Regions from separate parts of the Planococcus donghaensis genome, predicted to be linked through region 2. Evidence: riboswitches for the same ligand, from Rfam matches in the RefSeq annotation. Region 2 holds a riboswitch; the other holds the start of a gene.
The links. Region 2 has a riboswitch for preQ1 ahead of queF (preQ(1) synthase). Riboswitches for the same ligand answer to the same signal wherever they lie in the genome.
Positions count from the first base shown of each region.

Region 1: another riboswitch for preQ1. It lies ahead of queC (7-cyano-7-deazaguanine synthase QueC); the one in region 2 lies ahead of queF (preQ(1) synthase).

Region 1 covers NZ_CP016543.2:1,236,601-1,243,995, forward strand. Annotated here, with positions in the region: gene nhaC (Na+/H+ antiporter NhaC) at 1-268, shown strand, start outside; gene BCM40_RS06200 (universal stress protein) at 408-827, shown strand; gene BCM40_RS06205 (zinc ribbon domain-containing protein YjdM) at 910-1,251, shown strand; gene queE (7-carboxy-7-deazaguanine synthase QueE) at 1,314-2,024, opposite strand; gene queD (6-carboxytetrahydropterin synthase QueD) at 2,018-2,443, opposite strand; gene queC (7-cyano-7-deazaguanine synthase QueC) at 2,440-3,105, opposite strand; PreQ1 riboswitch class I at 3,112-3,155, opposite strand; gene BCM40_RS06225 (NADP-dependent oxidoreductase) at 3,277-4,215, shown strand; gene BCM40_RS06230 (universal stress protein) at 4,259-4,765, opposite strand; gene BCM40_RS06235 (M24 family metallopeptidase) at 4,927-6,024, opposite strand; gene BCM40_RS06240 (metal-dependent hydrolase) at 6,123-6,824, shown strand; gene BCM40_RS06245 (DRTGG domain-containing protein) at 7,124-7,395, shown strand, end outside.
Region 2 covers NZ_CP016543.2:264,332-271,726, forward strand. Annotated here, with positions in the region: gene BCM40_RS01410 (DUF3817 domain-containing protein) at 117-428, shown strand; gene BCM40_RS01415 (ABC transporter ATP-binding protein) at 550-2,289, shown strand; gene BCM40_RS01420 (MerR family transcriptional regulator) at 2,339-3,094, shown strand; gene BCM40_RS01425 (endonuclease/exonuclease/phosphatase family protein) at 3,737-4,576, shown strand; gene BCM40_RS01430 (queuosine precursor transporter) at 4,599-5,249, opposite strand; gene queF (preQ(1) synthase) at 5,261-5,755, opposite strand; PreQ1 riboswitch class I at 5,855-5,902, opposite strand; gene BCM40_RS01440 (cation diffusion facilitator family transporter) at 6,010-6,912, shown strand; gene BCM40_RS01445 (phosphotransferase family protein) at 7,039-7,395, shown strand, end outside.

The DNA.
Region 1 (7,395 bases), 970 kb from region 2:
ACAATACTTATCTATATTGTTAACAGGTCAAGCATTTAAAGAACCGTACGACAAAGTAGGACTTGCTGGTAAAAATTTAAGTCGAGTGATGGAAGATGCGGGAACAGTGGTTAATCCGCTTGTACCTTGGAGTGTGTGTGGAATCTTCATCACCGGCGTTATCGGTGTGCCCACACTTGAGTACTTGCCGTTTGCTTTCTTTTGTTTGCTTTCTCCGGTATTGACCGTGTTATTTGGATTTACAGGAAAAACACTAACTTTTAAATAAGAAAAAAATAAGAAAACCGGTGATGCTACATATTACCGGTTTTTCTTTATTTAAAGGGATAAAAGATTTAAAGGTCGAATAGTACTATAAAGTGCGTTTTGTTACCAAGCCGCGGAAATTAGTCGAAGGGGTGGAGAAAATGTATAAAAAAATTTTAGTCGCCGTAGATGGTTCCGAAAATTCGAAGCGAGCAGGCAAACACGCTGCAAAGTTAGCCACGTTGAGTAAAGACACAGAAGTAACCGTTGTGTATGTTTCTGATTTTAATGAAGACAGTCAAGAAAAAGTACATGATGGTGGCCAACTTGAATTTGAGTTATCCCGTAAGAAAAAAGTCCAATCAATTAGAGAACAATTGGAATTAAATGAAACGTTTTATAAAATCGAAGTAATGCATGGTCGTCCAGCACCAGTCATTATTGAAATGGCAAACGATGGTGGGTTTGATCTAGTCGTTATTGGAAGCCGGGGATTAAATCCCGTTTCAAAAATATTACTTGGTGGTGTTAGTCAAAAAGTTGTTAACCACGCAAATTGTCCGGTATTGGTTGTTAAATAGTCTACTTGGAATTCTGGTATAATGGATAAAAAGAATGGTCTTATGGTTCATTGATTTACAGATTGGCCGAGTGGAGGAGAACATGGAAACATTACCAAACTGTCCTAAATGTAATTCGGAATACACTTATGAAGACGGGAATATGTTAGTGTGTCCTGAATGTGCGCACGAATGGAGCTTAGTTGCTGAGGCAGAACAAGTGGAAAAAGCAAAAGTTGTGAAAGATGCAAATGGCTCCATTTTAAAAGATGGCGATGCAGTTACGGTTATTAAAGATTTGAAAGTTAAAGGTAGCTCATCAACATTGAAAATGGGTACAAAAGTAAAAAGCATTCGATTAGTTGAAGGCGATCATAATATCGACTGCAAAATTGATGGCTTTGGACCAATGAAACTAAAATCAGAATTTGTGAAAAAAGCATAAGATAAAAAGACCTCGCTCAATTTTTAAGCGAGGTCTTTTTATTAGTCAACATAAACCCGTAATTACACTCCGCGTTTATTGCCCCATACTAAAGTGTGCAATTGTGGCAACACTTTTGCATCGTTCATGATGGGGGATTGTATGTGATAATCGATTAATTGTTCATAGCGCTCGAGTAAGTTTGACACGAGTTTCGCATCATCTGTTGTAACCGTATCGTCATTTCCAGTTTGTAAAAAGAACGGAACATTTGGATAGCGTTGGTGAAGGGTTTCAGCATAAGCAAAATCGTCTTGATCAAAAATTACAACTTTTAAACTGACGTTAGCTGTTTGCAATTTCTCCAAGTACAAATCTAGCTTCGTAAAATCGGTCTTCATGCCAGAACTAGGTGGTTTTGGAGACAAGGTGATGTCGTCGATTGCCGTCATCCACTCTTGCCAAATTGAAGCCTGTGTTTCGACTGCCACTTTCCACCCTTGTTGATGACAAAGTTCGACTAGTTCGCCAATTCCTTTATGAAGAGCAGGGTTGCCTCCTGAAATTGTCACATGCGAAAAATTCTTGCCACCTATGTGGATTAACTCTTGGATAATATCAGCAGGTTGTTTCGAAACGCTAGTCCCAGTGCCGTCCCAAGTAAATTTGGAATCACACCAAGAGCACGAATAATCGCAGCCTGCTGTGCGAACAAACATCGTTTTTTGGCCCATCACCATGCCTTCACCTTGAACAGTTGGACCGAATATTTCCATTACCGGAATTTTCATGATAAATCCTCCTGACGTGGACGATAAACAACGTAACTTGTTGGGGTCTCACGTACAATAACTTGCAGACAGTTTGGTCGATTGATTGTTGCTTGGAGCATTGTTTGAATCGACTGCCATACTTGCTGAGCAAGAAGTTCAGTTGTTGGGAATTTATTTGTAAATTCAGGATGGTCATTTAACACACTATGGTCGTATTTTTTATGGATCAATTCTTTCAATAATTTAAAATCGATAAGAAAACCAATGGAATCGAGCTCGTTACCGCCAATTGTAATATTGAGGTGATAAGTATGCCCGTGCATCACTTTACATTTTCCAGCCTCTTCACTTGGTATAAAATGTGCTGCGGAAAAATGCATGTCTTTATTGAGCTCAAATTGATAGTTGTGAGAAACAGTTGGGTAAAATTGCTGCATCATGTCATTGCACCTGCCGATTTTTTCGCTTGGTAGCGTGCGAGACCCTCATTGCGTAATTGGCAAGCTGGACATTCACCACAGCCAGTGCTCGGAATGCCGTTGTAACATGTTAATGTTTTTTCTTGAACAAAATCAAGCGCTCCAAGTGTATCGGAAAGTTCCCATACATCTGCTTTGTCGAGCCACATCAAAGGGGTGTGAATGATAAATTGTTTATCCATTGCCAAATTTAATGTGACGTTCAATGACCGAATAAACGTATCTCGACAATCAGGATAGCCACTAAAATCTGTTTGACTAACACCTGTGATTAAATGCCGCGAACCGATAGCATCTGCAAAAACAGCTGCAAAAGATAAAAACAAGAGGTTTCGACCAGGCACAAACGTAGATGGAAGTTCGCCTTCTTCAGCTGTTACGTCAATGTCATCTCGAGTTAATGCATTGGCGGACAACTGATTGATCAACGTCATGTCCAATACTTTAAAAAGGACACCAAGTTCATCAGCGATTTTTCGAGCACATTCAATTTCAGCAGAATGGCGTTGGCCATAATCAAAAGTTACTGTTGCAACTTCTTTAAAGTTTTTGATCGCCCAAAATAGGCAAGTGGTACTGTCTTGGCCGCCACTAAAAACGACGACTGCTTTTTCGTTCTTCATCTGATACACTCCTTAGTTTTTTAGAGAGGGAGTTTGCGAACCTCTTTAATGAACAGGATTAATAATAACATATCTACCTATAAAAAGAAGACTGCAAATATCATCTCTATGGAGGTATACAATTTCTTGAAAGAGGGTATATTTATATAACAACGAAAGGGGAGGTCCGAGATGAAAGCAATTGTTATTAATAACTATGGCGGTAGAGAGCAATTAGTTGAGCGAGAAATTGAAAAGCCAGCTATTACGGATGACCAAGTGCTTGTTGAAGTGTATGCTACTTCGGTCAATCAAATTGATTGGAAATTACGTAAAGGTTATTTAAAAGATATGCTACCTTGGGAATTTCCAATTATTTTAGGTTGGGATATGGCTGGGGTAGTGGCTGAAGTTGGAGCAAACGTTAAGCACTTTAAAGTAGGACACCGTGTTTTTGCAAGACCTGCGACAACACGCCAAGGGACCTATGCGGAATTTGTACCAGTAGAAGCGAACTTACTTGCACATATGCCTGAAAGTATGTCATTTGAAGAAGGTGCAGCCATTCCCTTAGCTGGATTAACTGCTTATCAATGTATCGTTGGTTTTGCGAACGTGAAAAAAGGGGAAAAAGTCTTAATTCACGCAGGAGCTGGTGGAGTAGGGACTATGGCTATTCAAATAGCTAATAGTATTGGAGCGTATGTAGCTACGACTGCGAGTGATATCAATGACGAATTGGTTAAATCTTTAGGAGCAAATCGTGTGATCAACTATAGTGAAGAAGATTTTAGTGAATTGCTGGAGAATTTTGATGCCGTTTTAGATACGATGGGCGGGGAAGTTTTAGAGAAAAGTTTCAAAGTACTGAAAAAAGGCGGCAAGCTAATTTCCATTGCAGGAGAACCATCACGTGAACAAGCCGAAGAACATGGAGTACATGCGACGAGTTATTGGCTAGAGCCAAATGGTGCGCAATTGCATCAACTGGCCAACCTTTTTATATCTGGCGAATTAAAACCAACAATTGGTCATGTTTTTGATTTCTCAGAGCAAGGGGTAAGAGATGCTCATGAATTGAGCGAAACTCATCATGCTCGCGGAAAAATTATTATTAAAATAAAATCATAAAATAAAAAAATCCTTTCAAACTAGCGAAAGGATTTTTTTTAGTTTAGAAGTTTTCAGGTTTTCCAGCTTTATCAGCTGAATAATATTCGGTTGGGGCATCGTCTTGCGCTTCTTCTGTCCGGACGACTAATACGTCGCATTTTGCAGAACGAACAATGTGTTCAGATACACTACCAATCAAAAAGCGTTCAACCGCATTTAATCCAGTCGCCCCACAAATAATTAAATCAGCTTCAACTTTTTGAGCTAAATCTCTCGAAATCATTGATTTTGGAGAACCATAATCGACGACAATGTTTACTTTTTCAACTCCACCGGCTAGAGCTTCTTTTTTATACTCTTCCAATAAATCTTCAGCGAACTTTTGTGCCCGATCAGCGATGGATCGATCATAAGCTTCGATTGCAGCAAAAGAGCGTGTATCGATTACGTTGACTAAGTTTAATGTGGCGTTGTTTCGTTCGGCAATACCTACTGATTTTTTAAATGCCCACTCTGCTTCTTTAGAACCGTCTACCGCTACAAGAATTTGACTGTATTTTAAAGTCATCCTACATTCCTCCTTCATCTGTCTATAGGTACTCATTCGCTATAAAAAGAAGAGTTCCTGCTTAATTGAAGTTAATTTGCTGAATTTTTTGTCTATTTAATGAAATATTATTTATATCGTATAAAAGCGGCATCGGAATTTTTCCGAAGCCGCTTTTATGATTAGTTTTTTATAATTTGAAGTTCTTTTGGATATTTTGTTAATACTTCATAGCCGTCAGCTGTTACAGCTACGTCGTCTTCAATGCGAACACCAACTTTACCAGGTACGTAAATGCCTGGCTCTAGTGTGAAGACCATACCTTTTTCTATTTTCATTGTGTTTTCTCCGTGAATTGAAGGGAACTCATGAACATCAATTCCAAGACCATGACCAAGACGGTGAGTGAAATAGTCTCCATACCCCGCATCTGCGATCACTTTACGTGAAATTTGATCAAGTTCAGCTGCCGTAACGCCTGGTTTGACCGCTTCAAGAGCAGCCATTTCAGAACGATAAACAACGTCATAAACTTCTTTTTGCTCTTCATTCGGTTCACCAAGTGCTAATGTACGGGTAATATCTGAGCAATAGCCTTTGTGAACCACACCAAGATCAAACAAAACTAAATCACCTTGTTTAAGCTTGTATTCACCAGTTTTACCATGCGGCGAAGCTGCGCGATCACCAGTTAATACAGTAGTATCAAATGACATATGCGTAACGCCACGTTTTTTTAATGCTAATTCGATTTCAGTCATGACTTCAATCTCAGTAATCCCTTCTTTAATCGTTCGAGCCGCTACTTCAATTGCGTAGTCAGCCAATGCAGCAGCTTCTCTCAATATTTGTAGTTCTGCATCATCTTTTATGACGCGCATGGCATTTAGTTGCTCATCCAATTGTGTGATTGAAAGAGAGCCAAAAAATGACAAGAGTGATTCGTAGCGCTCAACAGTCATATGCGCTTTTTCGACAGCCATTGTTTTTAAGTCAACTCCACGTGCAAGAACCGTTTGATACAAAATCTCCATTGAATTTTGCGTATCTTCGTGGCCAACCACTTCACCAGCCCAGCCTGCATTTTTCGCGTCTGGAATTTCCATTTTCGGACAAATTAGAAACGGTTCAGCTTCAGCAAACACCATTACGCCTAATAAACGTTCATGTGGATTGCTTTTGAAACCACTGACGTAAAAAACATTATAAGGGTCTGTAATAAATGCTGCGTCAATCGATTGTTCCTGTAAATAATTTTGTAATTGTGTAATCTTGTTCATATGTATATTCCTCCTCTTCATGTGTAGCATATCAAAAATCAGGGTATAATACAGCTACGAAAGTTAGGATTAGTTTATTCAAAACTTGGAGGGATAATATGAACGTTTCATATCATGGTCATTCAGTCGTTAAAATTAAAACTGGGAAATTTACAATCTTAATTGATCCATTTATTAGTGGAAACAAACTTACGGACTTGAAGGTAGCAGACGAAAAACCAGATGCTATTTTATTAACACATGCGCATAACGATCATGTCGGGGACACAGTAGAATTGGCAAAAAACAATAATGCACAAGTGATAGCGCCGGTTGAACTAGCTAATTATTTAAGCAGTCAAGGCGTAGATGCTGTCGGTATGAATTTGGGCGGTGCGCATAATTTTGACTTTGGAGTGGTAAAGTTTACAAAAGCTTTCCACAGCTCTTCTTTTACAACGGATGAAGGAGAAGTTGTTTATGGTGGTATGCCTGCTGGAATTTTGTTCAAAGCAGAAGGCAAAACTATCTATCATGCGGGCGATACAGAAGTGTTTGGCGACATGAAAATGTTGGGTGAACGAAATGATATTGATGTAGCATTTCTCCCAATTGGTGATTATTTCACGATGGGACCAGAAGACGCAGCCTATGCCGTCGAATTATTAAAACCGAAAATGGTTGTGCCCATTCATTACAATACATTTCCACCTATTGAGCAAGATCCTGAGCATTTCAAATCATTAGTAAAAGATGTTCAAGTAAACATTTTACAACCGGGAGAAAATGTGGATTTAGAATCTATTTCTACGAACCGCTAATAAAATTGGGTTGTTTAGATGATTGATTTTGTACAAGATAGAACCACGAAAAGCTCCGGCTTCTCGTGGTTCTTCTTGTGTTCTATTATGCCTGTCGAGACGAAACGGTTCTCTCAACTTTTCTTTATGTCTAGTTTCGAGGACCAGTCTCTCGGGACATAAGTCACCCCAGCTGTGTGGCAAAGAACGCCACTTCGCCGGTGCGTCTTCTGCCTGTCGAGAACTAAACGGCCCTCTCAACTTTTCGTAAGTTATGCTACACTAGAGGATATAGGAACGTAGAAAGAATGGGTGAAATCATGGCGACTAAACATGAACAAATATTAGCGTATATTGAGACTTTAGCCGTAGGTGAGAAAATTTCAGTGCGGCGCATTGCAAAAGATTTGCAAGTAAGCGAAGGAACAGCTTACCGAGCGATTAAAGAAGCAGAAACAAAGCGATTGGTATCGACGATAGAACGTGTTGGGACCATTCGAATTGAACGCAAAAAGAAAGAAAATATTGAGCGACTTACATATGCTGAAATTGTTAATATTGTCGATGGACAAGTGCTAGGCGGTAGAGCAGG
Region 2 (7,395 bases):
ATAGTTTGTGACGAAATGTATTGTCGGTGTGTAAAAACAGTCGAATTGTTTTAGCAATCGCTGTACAGCGTCCGCTATGCCTTCTATAATGGATAGCAGATTGAGAGGGATAGTTGATGTTTAAAGATGCCTTACGTACGTTTCGTTTTATGGGACTTCTTGAAGGAAGTTCGTTGTTAATCTTACTTTTCATCGCAATGCCGTTAAAATACCTTTTTGACTTTCCGGAAGCGGTTAGCATGATCGGACCGATTCATGGTGCATTGTTTAGTCTCTATATTTTACTGACGATTTATATGACGTTTGTTTTTAAGTGGCCGTTTCGTTTCTCGGTAGGAGCTGTGATTTCTGCGTTCTTGCCTTTCGGAAACTTCGTTTTGGATAAGCGTCTTGAACAATGGCAGCAATATAAAGCTTCTGCCGCCTGACCTAAACACTTGTGGAATTTTCCGCAAGTGTTTTATTTTATGGAAATATAATGAGCTCCTCTATAATAGAGTTATTGAAATGAAATAGGCGTATGCGAACAGAAGAACAGGAGTTTTTAACATGAAAAAGAAAAACAACGAAATTGGTTTAAAGCCATTTTTGTCTTTGTTATTAACGTTGAAAATTCCAAAGCTGGCACTTGCGATTGGATTGATTGCTAGTTTAATCACGACACTTGTCGGCTTGGTCGTACCATTGCTGACAAAAAACTTAGTAGATGGGTTTTCGCTAGAGTCACTGAGTGTGCCGTTAATGATAGGAATTGCTGTTGCTTTTATTGTGCAAGCTGTGATTAATGGGGTGTCGATTTACTTGCTCAGCATGGTAGGACAGCGAGTCGTGGCGGGATTGAGAGAACGAATGTGGGCAAAGTTAATCCGATTGCGTGTAGGTTATTTTGATCAGCATTCAAGCGGAGAAACGGTCAGCCGCGTTGTAAACGATACTGGCATAGTGCGGAATTTGATCACCGATCATTTTCCTTCGTTTATTACCGGGATCATCTCGATTATTGGTGCAGTGATCATTTTAGTCGTTTTGGATTGGAAGATGACGCTCGTCATGATGATATCGGTGCCATTAACCATCGCCGTCATGTTCCCATTAGGGCGCAAAATGTCGAAAATCTCTCGAAATTTGCAAGACGAGACGGCCCATTTTACAGGGCACGTTCAACAAACTTTAGGTGAAATTCGGTTAATGAAATCTTCGACAGCGGAAGATACAGAAGAAACAAGAGGCGTTGAAGGCATTGATAAATTATTTAAGTTGGGCATGAAAGAAGCGAAAATTTATGCGTTGATTGCACCGCTTATGTATTTGGTCGTTATGGTGGTTATCGTGTCGATTATCGGCTATGGCGGAATTCGTGTTGCGAATGGCGAAATGTCGACTGGATCGCTCGTCGCTTTTTTGTTGTATTTATTCCAAATTATCGTTCCGATGGCGACATTTGCACGATTTTTTACAGAGCTTCAAAAAGCAAAAGGAGCGACAGAACGCATTATTGGCATTTTAGAATTGCCTCTTGAAGAAGCGGCAAAACAAACAGTTTTAGATATAGCTGGGAAAACTTTGAGTGTGAAAAATTTGAGTTTTTCGTACGATCAAGGAGAGCCTGTCCTACAAGACGTATCATTTAAAGCGCAACCCGGGGAAATGATTGCTTTTGCAGGGCCAAGCGGAGGCGGGAAAACGACCGTTTTTGGGTTGCTTGAACGATTTTATGAACCATCGTCAGGGGAGATTTTGATTGGCGACATGCCGATTCGAGACATCTCTATCGCTTCATGGCGAGATCAAATTGGTTATGTGTCACAAGAAAGTGCCATGATGGGCGGAACGATTCGGGAAAATTTAACGTATGGATTGCCAAACGCTGAGACCATTCATACTGAAGAGTTATGGCGCGTTACGCGTATGGCTTATGCTGAAGATTTTATTCGTGAATTTCCAGATGGACTGGACACGGAAGTTGGAGAACGTGGTGTCAAATTATCAGGTGGGCAGCGTCAACGAATTGCCATTGCGCGCGCCTTTTTACGAGATCCAAAAATTTTGATGATGGACGAAGCTACTGCGAGTTTGGATAGTCAGTCAGAAGGCATCGTCCAGCAAGCATTAAGTCGCTTAATGGAAGGACGCACCACTTTAGTTATCGCACACCGTTTATCAACCATTGTGGATGCGGACAAAATTGTCTTTATTGAAAAGGGGCGGGTGACCGGAGTCGGGACCCATCAAGAATTGATCGCGACGCATTCGCTTTATCGTGATTTTGCGGCGCAACAACTTACTTGACCTTAACGTAACGTAAAGGTGTAAGCTGAGCTTATCAGGAGGTGGCGAGATGGAATACACCGTGAACAAGCTTGCGAGACTATCTGGAATTAGCACACGAACGTTGCGTTACTACGATGAAATTGATTTGTTAAAGCCAGCACGTAAAAATTCTTCAGGCTACCGAATTTACGGTCAGTCCGAAGTGGATAAGCTGCAGCAAATTTTGTTTTACCGGGAACTAGGACTTGAACTTGAACAAATAAAGAGCATCGTCAATAATCCCGAATTCGATGGTTCGCAAGCTTTGGTTGAACACCGAGAAAAACTTCTCGCTAAGCGTGTGCAATTAGACCTCTTGATTAGCAATGTGGAAAAAACCATTTCCGCAAAAAAAGGAGCGAGCACGATGACAGACAACGAGAAATTTCAAGGTTTTAAGCAGAAGCTAGTCGACGACAACGAACAGCAGTATGGCAATGAAATCCGTGACAACTATGGTGACGAGCTAGTCGATCGATCCAATGCAAAAATGTTGAAGCTTAGTGAAGAAGACTATCAGGAATTTATGAAGCTCGAACAGCAAATTTTGAGTGCTTTAGTTGAAGCGATGGAAACGGGTGACCCAACGAGTGAAGCGGCACGGCAAACAGTCGATTTGCATCGTCAGTGGTTAAGTTTTACATGGTCGACATATAGTAAAGAAGCGCACCGGGGGTTAGCGGAAATGTATATAGCAGACGAACGATTTGCTGCGTACTATGACAAAGTCCAACCGGGTGCTGCACAATTTTTGCGAGATGCGATTGTAGCGTATACGTCGTAATTTCTTGATTAGGTAGGCAGTCCGATGTTTCGGACTGCCTTTTTTTATGGGGATTTTTGGTTGTGCGCGCGTAAATTGTGAGGAGCGCGCATATTTTTGGTTGTGCGCGCGTAAGTTTTGAGGAACGCGCATATTTTTGGTTGTGCGTGCGTAAGTTGTGAGAAGCGCGCATATTTTTTGGCTGCGCGCGCGTAAGTTGTGAGGAACGCGCATATTTTTGGTTGTGCGTGCGTAAGTTGTGAGGAGCGCGCATATTTTTTGGCTGCGCGCGCGTAAGTTGTGAGGAACTCGCGAATTTTTGGTTGTGCGTGCGTAAGTTGTGAGGAGCGCGCGAATTTTTGGTTGTGCGCGCGTAAATTGTGAGGACCGCGCATATTTTTGGTGGTGCGCGCGTAAATTGTGAGGAGCGCGGGAATTTTTCGACTACCGTGCATAAATTCTGAGGAACGCGCATATTCTCCGACCAACGTGCATAAGTTCGCCACACCGCGCATAAGACCCGAAATGCTACAGAAAAGCAGTGTTTACAAAGCTTTAACAATTGTTTACACGCGTGTCACGGCATCTTCATAAAGGCTTGTTATACTAAAGCCAATTAAGCAACTGCCAACGATTCGTTTTAGTCGAAAAGGAGAGGTTTGCATGAACGGGAAGAATAAGAAGTCACCAATTGTAAAAGTCATGTCGTTTAATATTGCTCATGGATTAGGGATGGACGGGATCGTGGATTTAGAGAAGACCGCGCAAGTGATTGAAGATTCGTGTGCGACCATCATCGCTTTGCAAGAAGTTGATCGTCACTTTTCAGTCCGCAGTTCGTTTGTGGACCAAGTAGGTTGGTTAAGTGAAAGACTAGGAATGTATGCAGCTTACGGGGCCAACATGGATGTGGCACCATTAGATTCCGAGCGTCCAAACCAACAATACGGTAATGTCATTTTAAGCAAATACCCAATCAAATACAGCGAAAATCATTTATTGAGCCAAGTGTATTGTCCTTTTGGAAATAATGAACAACGCGGCATATTGGAAACCGTCATCGAAGTGGATGGCAGTTATGTTAGTGTCTTTAACACGCATTTGGCACTTAAAGATGAAGAGTTAGAAGTAAGTGTCGACGAAATTTTAGCCATTACTGGAAAAAGCCATTTTCCGCGTATCATTGCAGGCGACTTTAATGCCCCTGCTTCAAATATCCATATCCAAAAGCTCAAGAGCCATTTTCGAGATGCATTTCTGAAAATGAAAAGAGGCGACGCTTATACCTACCCTTCGCCTTACGTAAACAAAGAAACGGGTGAGGTTTTCCGACCAGCCACACGCATCGACTATATTTTTGCAGATCCTTATTTAGATGTGATACAAGCAGCAGTCATCGAAACTGCCGTTTCCGATCATTTGCCGATAGCGGCGGATATGATTTTATCGGGTGCTAAAGTGGACGATCAAGTTTACACACGCAAAGCACGTGTAACTGTATAAAGAATTTAAAAAACCGGGAGCTCTAAAGAAGAGCTTCCGGTTTTTGGTATCCGTAAAGGTGTGGGTCTGTTTGTTGGCGTCTGCATAACTTCACAAGTAAATAAACAACAGGAGTGTCGGCAACTGCAACGATCCACTTAAAGATGTATTGCGTGACGATCATGCCAAGCAATACACTAGTTGGCATCGTGCCGTAAAAAGCGATGGTGATAAAAAGACTCGTATCCACTAATTGGCTTGCCATTGTCGAAGCATTATTGCGCAACCATAATCGAGAGTTGCCATGTTTATTTTTCAGCTTATGAAAAATCGTGACATCTAGGTTTTGGCTAATAAAATAAGACACAAGACTCGCTAAAGTTACGCGGAAGCCTGCAGAAAAGATGGTTTCAAATGATTCTTGGTTTGCGAAAAATGGGGCAGAAGGCAAATGAATCGCAAGAAAAATAAAAGCCAACGCACAAAGTTGTGTGATAAATCCAGCTGTCACGGTTTGGCGTGCGGCTTTTTTGCCGTACACTTCTGCGATGGTATCAGTAATCGGAAATGTAAAGACATAAACGATTACAGCGGCTGGTAACACTGCCCATTCCCCAATGCTAAATAATTTGACTGCTAAAATGTTCGAAAGGATTAAGAGACCGACAAATGCACCATTTAAGTAAAGTAACATGTGCAGACTCCTTATCGATTAGTAATCGTTTCAGGATTCAAGTCGTGGTTCATCATCCGATACGACGCCATTTCTTCGTATTTTGTTCCAGGTTTGCCGTAGTTTGTGTAAGGGTCGATTGAAAGGCCACCACGTGGTGTGAATTTCCCCCATACTTCGATGTAACGAGGGTCCATCAATTTGATTAAATCGTTCATAATGATATTAACGACATCTTCATGGAAATCTCCGTGGTTACGGAAGCTGAACAAATAAAGCTTGAGTGATTTGCTTTCTACTAATGTTTTATCAGGGATAAAGCTTAAGTAGATTGTCGCGAAATCAGGCTGTCCTGTTTGCGGGCAAAGTGAAGTAAATTCAGGGCAGTTAAACTTTACGAAATAATCGCGCGTGTGTAGGTTGTCAATTGGTTCTAACACGTCTGGATCGTATTCAAATTTATACTTCGTGTTCTGATTGCCTAGCAATGATAAATGATCGAGTGTATCTTCGTTTCTTCCTGCCATAATAAACGGCCTCCTTTTAGATGACCGACTGGGAAGAGGGCTATAAAAAAACGGACAAAAGAAAAAGCCAAATCGCATGTGGATTTGGCGGAGTTTCGACAATCCATAGTTTTTTATAGAGGGTGAAATGCTATGAACCTCTCCCGTTGCCGGGTTATTAATTTTTTTACTCACTTATCTTATAAGACTTACTATTCGTTGTCAATCGGACAAATTTGTTAAAATAACAGCATGGAGATAGAGGAGCGGATAGCATGAGTCACGATCACGATCATTTTGAAATGACGCGAAATAACAATCGAAAAGCATTAACGATTGCGCTGGCCATTACAGCTGGGATTATGCTGCTAGAGTTTTTCGGGGGGCTTTTCACCAATAGTTTAGCTTTAATCGCAGATAGTGGTCATATGCTGTCGGATACCGTATCGCTCGTACTTAGTTTGTCTGCAATTTGGTTTGCTGGAAAAGCAGTTTCTACTAAGAAAACGTATGGGTATTATCGTTTTGAAATTCTTACCGCTTTTATTAACGGCATTACATTGTTTATCATGGCGGGCTTTATTATTTATGAAGCCATTCAACGAGTATACGAGCCGTCGGAAGTTCAAGGGGGCTGGATGTTGGTCATTGCGGCAATTGGTCTTGTGGCCAACTTATTGAGTGCTTGGGTCTTGAATCGCGGAGCAGATGTGCATGGCAATTTGAATATGAAGAGTGCTTATATGCACATTATTGGGGATGCATTAGGTTCAGTCGGAGCGATAGTCGCCGGGTTATTAATTCTTCTATTTGACTGGACGATAGCCGATCCAATTATTTCTGTTGTCGTTGCGCTATTAATTTTGCGGAGTGCTTGGGGCATTCTTCAAAACAGTTTGCACATTTTAATGGAAGGAACGCCAAGAGACCTCGATTTGCAAGAAATAACAGCGCGTCTTCTCGAAATTGAGGGAGTCGTAGATGTTCATGACCTTCACGTTTGGACCATCACGTCTGGATTGGATCAATTTACGTGTCACATTGATGTGGAAGAGAACGTAGATGAACAACAAATTCTGCAACAAGCACTAAAGTTGGTACATGATATTTGTGACATTGAACATGCCACCATCCAAATTGAAAAACCAAACACTCATCACTCTTCTTTAAAGGTGTAAATTTGTTATAAAAAAGACTTTTATACAAAGAAAAACAGACGAATTTATGTTCTTTACGAATTGCTGGAACCTGCACTTTTTCATGGTAAACTAAAGCTAAAAGCTAGGCAGAAAGGAGCGGCAAGGATGGCAGGAAACAATGGGCATGCATTGCAGGAGCAAACGGTAGAGTGGATAAAAGCACAATTTGATGAACCTGTAGAAATTACGAACGTTCAGTCGCTGACAGGAGCAACTTCCTCAACTTTATTTGAATTGGTTGTTACCTCAAATGGTTTGGAACGTTCTTATGTGTTACGACTTTTTCATAAAAGGGATTGGCTACAGAAAGAACCTGATTTAGCAAAACATGAAGCCTTTAGTCTTCAATACGCAGAAAAAATGGGCCTTGCTGTTCCGCATTTAGTTGCTTATGACGCAACCGGTGAAGAAAGTGGCATACCTGCAGTGTTAATGTCGAAGATGCCTGGATCGGTCGTTCTT